Pyxidicoccus trucidator: one gene and its partner. The protein of the gene in region 1 interacts with the protein of each later gene in a pairwise test. Links are inferred from orthologs where the notes say so. Each region holds a gene or a part of one and is shown on either strand. Other genes may lie near its edges.

What was found. Proteins that work in one complex are often made in the same cells at the same time.
Region 2: the proteins of gyrB (region 1) and gyrA interact in binary tests that used the Escherichia coli proteins (3 or more experiments, as listed by UniProt). The link is inferred for Pyxidicoccus trucidator from one-to-one orthologs.

What each region holds. Positions count from the first base shown.
Region 1 is NZ_JAAIXZ010000003.1:492,528-496,621, forward strand. What follows is about bases 717-3,745. They hold gyrB (DNA topoisomerase (ATP-hydrolyzing) subunit B), read left to right. Parts: upstream 717-1,021; coding sequence 1,022-3,469; downstream 3,470-3,745. Other genes in these bases: G4D85_RS12025 (hypothetical protein), read left to right, coding at 717-864; G4D85_RS12035 (DUF2381 family protein), read left to right, coding at 3,620-3,745. Outside these bases: G4D85_RS12020 (GNAT family N-acetyltransferase), read right to left, coding at 1-338; more of G4D85_RS12025, read left to right, coding at 406-716; more of G4D85_RS12035, read left to right, coding at 3,746-4,094. UniProt on the Escherichia coli protein: DNA gyrase negatively supercoils closed circular double-stranded DNA in an ATP-dependent manner to maintain chromosomes in an underwound state.
Region 2 is NZ_JAAIXZ010000001.1:1,537,701-1,542,126, forward strand. What follows is about bases 393-3,753. They hold gyrA (DNA gyrase subunit A), read right to left. Parts: upstream 3,428-3,753; coding sequence 593-3,427; downstream 393-592. Other genes in these bases: G4D85_RS06260 (tetratricopeptide repeat protein), read right to left, coding at 3,638-3,753. In the rest of the region: G4D85_RS06250 (glycoside hydrolase family 2 TIM barrel-domain containing protein), read left to right, coding at 1-21; more of G4D85_RS06260, read right to left, coding at 3,754-4,420. UniProt on the Escherichia coli protein: A type II topoisomerase that negatively supercoils closed circular double-stranded (ds) DNA in an ATP-dependent manner to maintain chromosomes in an underwound state.

The DNA of each region.
Region 1 (4,094 bases):
AGCACCAGCCCCATGGCGTCCGTGACGCGCTCGTCGGGGCGGTAGCCGGCGCCGCCGAGCACCCGCCCCCCGTCGACGTCACCCGGCAGCACCACCACGCGCCACGCGGGCACGCCCTGGCCCCGGTAGAAGTCCTCCACGGCGGGCAGGCCCTGGGCGAGCGCTCCGGCGTCGGTGAAGTACGCCTGCTGGAAGTGCAGCTCCCCCAGGAAGGCGGGGAGGCAGAAGGCGTCCACCCCCGGCAGGCCCAGGTGGCGCAGCTGGCCCCGCTCCCGCTGGAGGTGCCGGAAGGCGATGACATTGGCGCGCAGACGCACGGTCAGTTCGGCATTCGTCATGGACGGGGCGGAGCGTACGCAAAAGCGCGCACCGGCGCCCCAGGGCGGGTAGGGTGCGCGGACGCACATGAGCAGCCCGCGTTTCTATGCCTTCGACCCTCGCGCCACGCGCATCGGCCTCTTCGTGGGAGCCTGTGTGCTGGCGGTGCTCGCCGCCTGGGCCATGGCCGACGCCCGGGAAGGTGGCGGCCTCCAGGCCATGGCTCGTGCCGGTGTCTCGGCGGGTCTGATGCTGGCCTTCCTCGTGTCCTTCCACCGGTTGCGGCCCCGCTCCGGCTGGGGCGTCACGGTGGACGCACGCGGCGTGCGCGTGGCCCGTCCCTTCAGCAAGAACGAGCTGGATTTGCACTGGGGCCAGATTGATTCCGTGCGCAGGCTCGGCCGGAGGGGGAACGTGCTCGGGCTGTTCCTCAAGGAAGAGGGAAGGGTGCTCGTCACCCGGCATCTCTTCGCCCGCCGGGCTGTTTTTGAAGAGTTGATCGCCGCGCTGGAGGAGCGACTTCCACCGCCGCGTTTCGACGCCTGAGACCCGGGTTTCCGGGGTCGGCCGTCCGAGGGGGCGGCCGAGCGATTTTCATGAGTGTTTACGAAGCCTTGCAGCGCCTCACCGACCTTGTTCGGGGGGGCCTTAAATGGTAGGCACAAGCCTGTTGCAAGGCTCCTTTTTCCAAGGACAGCTTCACATGGAAAAGACCCCCGCTACCGGCGCAGCGGTTGCCCCGCCGCCCGTGGAGTATGGGACGGACAGCATCACCAAGCTCGAGGGCCGCGAGGCGGTCCGGAAGCGCCCAGGCATGTACATCGGCGACACCATGACCTACGGGCTCCACAAGCTCGTGTACGAGGTCGTGGACAACGCCGTGGACGAGTCGCTCGCGGGCCACTGCACGGACATCGAGGTCGTCATCCACGTGGATGGCTCGCTCAGCGTCCAGGACAACGGCCGCGGCATTCCCGTGGGCCCGCACCCGAAGTTCCCCGGCAAGGACACGCTGGAGGTGGTGCTCACCGAGCTGCACGCCGGCAGCAAGTTCGGCAACGGGGCCTACAAGGTCTCCGGCGGCCTGCACGGCGTGGGCGTCACCTGCGTCAACTTCCTCTCCGAGTGGTTCAAGGTCCGCGTCCAGCGCAACGGCAAGGTGTACGAGCAGGCCTACGCGCAGGGCATCCCCGTGAGCCATCCGCAGGAAGTCGGCACCACGGACAAGCGTGGCACGCACATCGCCTTCAAGCCGGACGCCACGGTGATGGAGACGAACGACTTCAACTTCGAGACGCTCAGCCAGCGCCTGCGCGAGCTGGCGTTCCTCAACGCCGGCCTGCACATCACCATCCGCGATGAGCGCACGAACAAGGAGCACGACTTCAAGTTCGAAGGCGGCATCTCGTCCTTCGTGCAGTACCTCAACCAGTCGAAGGAGGTGCTGCACGAGAAGCCGATTTCCTTCTCCACGGAGCGCGAGGGCGTCACGCTCGACATCGCGATGCAGTGGAATGACGGCTACGACGAGCGCATCTACACCTTCGCCAACAACATCAACACCCACGAGGGTGGCAGCCACCTGTCCGGCTTCAAGGCGGCGCTCACGCGCACGCTGAACAGCTACGCGGAGAAGGGCGGCCAGTGGAAGGACCTGAAGGAGACGCCCACGGGTGAGGACGCCCGCGAGGGCCTGTCCGCGGTCATCTCCGTCAAGCTGCCCAACCCGCAGTTCGAGGGGCAGACGAAGACGAAGCTGGGCAACAGCGAGGTGAAGGGCCTGGTCGAGCAGATGGTGAACGACCAGCTCGCCACCTTCCTCGAAGAGACGCCCATGGTCGCCAAGAAGGTCGTGGCGAAGATTGGCGACGCCTGCCGTGCCCGCATCGCCGCCCGCAAGGCGCGGGAGACGGTGCGCCGCAAGGGCGTGCTGGACGGCGGCGGCCTGCCGGGCAAGCTCGCGGACTGCCAGAGCAAGGACCCGCGCGAGAGCGAGCTTTACATCGTCGAGGGTGACTCCGCAGGCGGCTCCGCGAAGCAGGGCCGGGACAGGCGCAACCAGGCCATCCTCCCGCTGCGCGGCAAGATTCTGAACGTCGAGAAGGCGCGCTTCGAGAAGATGCTGACCAGCGCCGAAATCGTGACGCTGATTACGGCCCTGGGCACGGGCATCGGCGCCGAGGACTACGACCCGGAGAAGGCGCGCTACCACCGCATCATCCTGATGACGGACGCAGACGTGGACGGCAGCCACATCCGCACGCTGCTGCTGACGTTCTTCTTCCGCCAGATGCCGGAGCTGCTCCAGAAGGGGTACCTCTACATCGCGCAGCCGCCCCTCTATAAGGTGACGCGCAACAAGAAGGACCTCTACGTCAAGGACGAGCGCGCGCTGAACGAGTACCTGCTCAAGGCCGCCTCGGAGCACTCGCGGGTGCTGACGCCCGCGGGCGAGCTGGGCGGCTCGGAGCTGAAGGCGCTGCTGGAGAAGGTGATTACGTACGAGGAGCGCCTGGAGAAGCAGGCGAAGCGCCGTGACGCGCGGGTGGTGGACGCGCTGGTGCAGGCGACGCGGACGACGGCCGACACGCTGGCGGACGAGCTGGCGATGGAGACGGTCGTGAAGGACGTCTACGGCTACTTCGAGCGCCGGATGCCGGACGTGCTGGGCCGGGTGAAGCACGAGCTGGTGCAGGACCCGGAGCACCACACGAAGAAGCTGGTGTTCCGCACGGACGTGAATGGCGCCATGCGGGAGACGGTGCTGGACCACGCCTTCCTGTCGTCTCCGGAGTACGTGGAGCTGGCGGCGCTGCGCGACGCCTTCGCTTCGCTGGGCAAGGCGCCGTACAAGGTGCGGGTGGATGCGGGCGAGGTGACGGCCTTCACCGTGCAGGAGGTCCTGGCCGTGGTCCGCAAGGACGCGCAGAAGGGGCTGGGCCTGCAGCGCTACAAGGGGCTGGGCGAGATGAACCCCGAGCAGCTCTGGGACACCACCATGAACCCGACCACGCGCACGCTGCTCCAGGTACGGGTGGAGGACGCGGTGGAGAGCGACACCATCTTCTCGCTGCTGATGGGCGAGGCGGTGGAGCCGCGCCGCGAGTTCATCGAGCGCAACGCGCTCGACGTGCAGAACCTGGACATCTGAGGTCGTCTGTTCCTGCCCCTCTTCCATCTCGGGAGAGGGGCAGGGTTCCTCCTTGAGGCGACGAGCACCTTGCCGGTGACCACCGGGCTCTCACGCTGTGACGCCCTCCGGTTGGTTCCGTTGAGCCCCTCCTGGTAGGTTCCCCTCACCATGAGGAAAATCCTATCCGGCGGGTATGCCCTGCTTCTTCTCCTGGGGGCGTCCGTTGCGGCGGCCAGGGAGCCAGAAGCTGTCGTCCGGAACATCTATCTCTCGGACCACCCGGACGACACTGCGTCCCAGGTGTACGTCGCCGGTCAGATTGCGACCGTCCTTCGCTTCGAGAAGACCTGTGATGCACAGGGGACGAAGCTGCTGGGATGGGAGGGGCGGTTCGAGCAGCCAGTCATCGGTGGCAAATCGGTGCTCCTGGTGCCGCTCCAGAACCTCGAGCCTGAAGACCGTCTGCCGCTCCTGGTGAAGTTCACGGATGGGGCAGAAGTGCCGTTCATCGTGACTGCACGGGAGGGTCGCGGGGACCAGCAGGTGAACGTGTTCCCTGACCGCAAGACCTCGAAGGCGGTGCATGCGGCCCTGTCTGATGCGCTCGTGCGAGAGCGGGGCCTCAGGGAGGAGAACGACCGAT
Region 2 (4,426 bases), on another replicon or contig:
GCCCTGCCCGTCGCCCCCTGAGACGCCGGCCGCTTCAGCCTCTTTCAAGACTCAAGAGTCGAGTACAGCGGAGTGGGCTCCTTGGGGCCCAGCGCCCGCCCAATCGGGCAAGGGGCGCCACCATGCACCTCCCGCCCTCGCCCACCCGGGACGGCAGACCTCCGGAAGGAACGTTCGTTCCGCCCTCGCCCACCGGGGAGATAGACCTCCGGAAGGAACGTTCGTTCCGCCCTCCCTTCGCGGCAGAGAGACCCTCGCTCCGGGAGGTAGCCCCCCGGAAGGAATGTTCGTTCCACCCTCCTCGCGCGGCAGGGCGACCCTCGCTCCGGGCCGCAGACCTCCGGAAGGAACGCTCGTTCCGCCCTCCCCGCGAGGCAGGGAGACCCTCGCTCCGGGCCGCAGACCTCCGGAAGGAACGCTCGTTCCTCCCTCCCCGCGCAGCAGGGCGACCCTCGCTCCGGGAGGCCGGCTTCCGGAAGGAACGCTCATTTCGGGCACACGCCCGCCGGGTCCACGTCCGCCGGCTGGAGGCCGCACCAAAGAAGAACGCCTCCCCCCGGGTGGGAGGAGGCGTCGTTCACTTCAGACTGCGTCAGCCCTCTTCAGGCGGTGATTCGGAATCGGAGGCGCCATTGCCCTCCGGCTCCGTGGGCTCCTCCGAAGCGGCCGCCTCGGACGGCTCGGTGGCGCTGGCTTCGGCCGACGCGCTGGCTTCGGCCGACGCGCTGCCCTCGGCCGACTCGCCGGCCTCGGCGGGGACCGCGCCCTCCACCGGGTGGACGGTCTCCTCGTCCTCGGAAGTCTCGCCCTCGGGGAGCTTGGAGATGGCCATCACCTTCTCCTGCTCGTTCTCCAGGGCAATCAGCCGCACGCCCTGCGTGTTGCGGCCGATGACGGAGATTTCCTTCACCCGCATGCGGATGAGCATGCCGCCGTTGGTGACGAGCATCACCTCATCCGACTCCTTCACCTGCAGCAGGCCCACCACCTTGCCGTTCCGCTCGGTGGTCTTGATGTCGATGATGCCCTTGCCGCCGCGGCCCTGCTGCCGGTACTCGGTCTCCAGGGTGCGCTTGCCGTAGCCGTTCTCCGTCACCGTGAGGATGGCCGTCTCGAGCTCCACCATGTCCGCGCCCACCACCTCGTCGCCGTCCTCCAGCGTGATTCCCTTCACGCCGTAGGCCTGACGCCCCATGGAGCGGACCTCGGTCTCCGGGAAGCGGATGCTCATGCCCGTGGCCGTCGACAGCAGGATGTCCTTGCTGCCGTCGGTAATCATCACCGACACCAGCTCGTCTCCCTCGTCGATGCCCAGCGCGATGATGCCGCTGGAGCGCACGTTGGAGAACGCGCTCAGGTCCGTGCGCTTCACCACACCCTTCTTCGTGACGAAGAAGACGTAGCGGTTCTCCGGGAAGTCCCGCGTCACCAGCACCTGGGCCAGCCGCTCGCCCTCGCCGAACTGCACCAGGTTGACCATGGCCTTGCCGCGCGAAGTACGGCTGGCCTGCGGAATCTGGTGCACCTTGAGCGAGTACAGCTTGCCCTTGGTCGTAATCGGCATCAGGAACGCGTGGGTGCTGGCCACGAAGAGCTTGCTGACGAAGTCGTCCTCCTTCGTCGCCGCCCCCGTCTTGCCCCGCCCGCCGCGCTTCTGCGCCCGGTACTCGCTCAGCGGCGAGCGCTTCACGTAGCCGGTGTGCGACAGCGTGACCACCATCGTCTCTTCGGCGATGAGGTCCTCGCGCGTCATCTCATCCACCGCGCCCGTGATTTCCGTGCGGCGCTTGTCGCCGTAGCGCTCGCGGATCTCCGTCAGCTCCGTCTTGATGACGTTGAGCAGGCTGCGCTCGTTGGCCAGGATGTCCTGCAGGCGGGTGATGTCGCGGATGAGGTCGATGAGCTCGCGGAACAGCTCCTCGCGCTGCAGGCCGGTGAGGCGCTGCAGCCGCATCTCGAGGATGTTCTGCGACTGCTCCTGGCTGAAGCCCGCGCCCTCGTACTTGTGCGCCAGCCCCTGGTAGGACGGCTCCTCGTTGCGCGCGCGGGAGACGAGCATCTCCATCTGCGCCTTCGCCGCCGCATAGTCGATGCGCTGCAGGGTGGCGAAGCGCGCGTGCTCGTAAAGCGCGGGCGACAGGATGTTCATCAGGCCCCAGCGCGCCTCGTCCGGGTCCTTGGAGGCGCGGATGAGGCTGACCACCAGGTCGATGAGGTCCTGGGCCACCAGCAGGCCCTCGACGATGTGCATGCGCGCCAGCGCCTTGCGCAGCTCGTACCGGCTGCGGCGCGTCACCACGTCGCGGCGGTGGGCGACGAAGCGGTCCAGCATCTCCTTCAGGTTCAGCGTGCGCGGCTGGCCGCCGTCGATGGCCAGCATGACCGCGCCGAACGTCGTCTCCAGCGCCGTCATCGAGTACAGGTTGTTGAGCACCACCTGCGCAATCGCGTCGCGCTTCAGCTCGATGACGATGCGCATGCCTTGACGGTCGCTCTCGTCACGGATGTCGCTGATGCCCTCCAGCTTCTTCTCCCGCACCAGCTCGGCGATCTTCTCGATGAGCCGCGCCTTGTTCACCTGGTACGGAATCTCCGTGAAGATGATGGCCTCACGGTCCGCCCGCTTGGACGTCTCGATTTCCGAGCGCGCGCGGATGGTCATCTGCCCGCGGCCCGTCTCGTAGGCGCGGGCGATGCCCTCGCGGCCGGTGATGATGGCGGCGGTGGGGAAGTCCGGGCCCTGGATGAACTCCATCAAGTCCCGGACGGTGCAGTCCGGGTTGTCGATGAGGTGCAGGGTGCCGCTGATGACCTCGGTCATGTTGTGCGGCGGGATGTTGGTGGTCATGCCCACCGCGATGCCGCTGCTGCCGTTGACCAGGAGGTTGGGGAACTTGGCGGGGAGGACGAGCGGCTCTTCGAGCGAGTCGTCGTAGTTGGGACCGAAGTCGACGGTCTCCTTGTCGATGTCCGCCAGCAGGTCCTCCGCCAGCCGGTCCATGCGCACTTCCGTGTAGCGCATGGCCGCGGGCGAGTCGCCGTCCACCGAGCCGAAGTTGCCCTGGCCGTCCACCAGCAGGTAGCGAAGGCTCCACTCCTGCGCCAGGCGCACCATGGCCTCGTACACCGAGGAGTCACCGTGCGGGTGGTACTTACCAATCACGTCGCCCACCACGCGGGCGCTCTTCTTGTACGCGCGGCTGTGCGTGTTCCCCAGGTCATTCATCGCGTACAGCACGCGGCGATGAACGGGCTTGAGGCCGTCGCGGACGTCGGGCAGCGCGCGGCCGATGATGACGGACATCGAGTAGTCGAGATACGAGCGGCGCATCTCGTCTTCGATGTTCACGGGGATGAGCTCCCCGGCGCTGCCAGAAGGCAGGGGCTCGGGGGGCATTGCCGGCTTGTCGGTAGTGTCGTCAGCCATGAGCTCTAGAAGGGTCGAGGAGGGGCCCTCGAAAGGGGCCGCCGTCCAGTGGGTGAGCGTTCGTAACCCCTGGATTTCCCTACGTCAATAAGGGAAACGACGGGGGGATGGCCTGAATGCCCGCATGCTTCGAAAGAGGGGTCTGTGCAGGGCATTCCAGTGCCCCGTTTTGAACGCTTGGACGCGCCTTTTTCAGCCCGGAAAAACGGCTCAGGCGGAGCGCGCGGAGCCCTGGGGTCGCAAGGGGGCGGCCAGCCGCTCGGCCTCGGTGCCGATGGGACCTTCCGGGTCACTCTCCTTCGCCTTCTCGAAGGCCGCCAGCGCGCCCTCGCGGTCGCCCTTCAGCTTGAGCGCGACGCCCACGTTGAGGTGCGCGGAAGGCAAATCGCGGTCCATGGACACGGCCTCGCGGAAGAGGGCCAGCGCCTGGTCCACGTCACCCGACAGGAGCGCCTCCTTGCCGGCCTGCACGCGCTTCTCCGCGTCGTTGACCAGCTCCACCTGGAAGACGCTGCCGCCCACCACGTTGGCGATGAGCACGCGGAGGATGCCGCCCCAGTAGAACGTGAGCCCCTCCGCGGCCACCACGGCGGCCAGCGGCAGGTCCGGCAGCAGCTGCTTGCCCCGGAACTTGAAGCGCACCCGGGTGTAGCGGCCCTTGTTGGCCCAGTGCACCACCTCGCCCTGGAGCTTGCGCAGCCCCTCCTCCATGCGCTTCGGGTCGATTTCGAAGGGCAGGACGCGGCCCGCGGGCTCGCCCGAGGGCAGCGCCTTCTGGGGCCCGGGCTCGGTGTCGAGGACGGGCTCGGCCTCCAGCACGAGCGGACGCGGCTCGGCCTTCGGCTCGGGCGGCTTCGCCGGGGCGGCGGGCGGCTTCGTCGGGGCGGCAGACGCCTTCGCCGGGGCAGCGGGCGTCTTCGCCTTCACGGGGGCGGCGCGGGCCGCGGACTTCTTCGCCTTCGCCGGGGACTTGCGGGAGGAGCTCTTGGCCATGTCTCC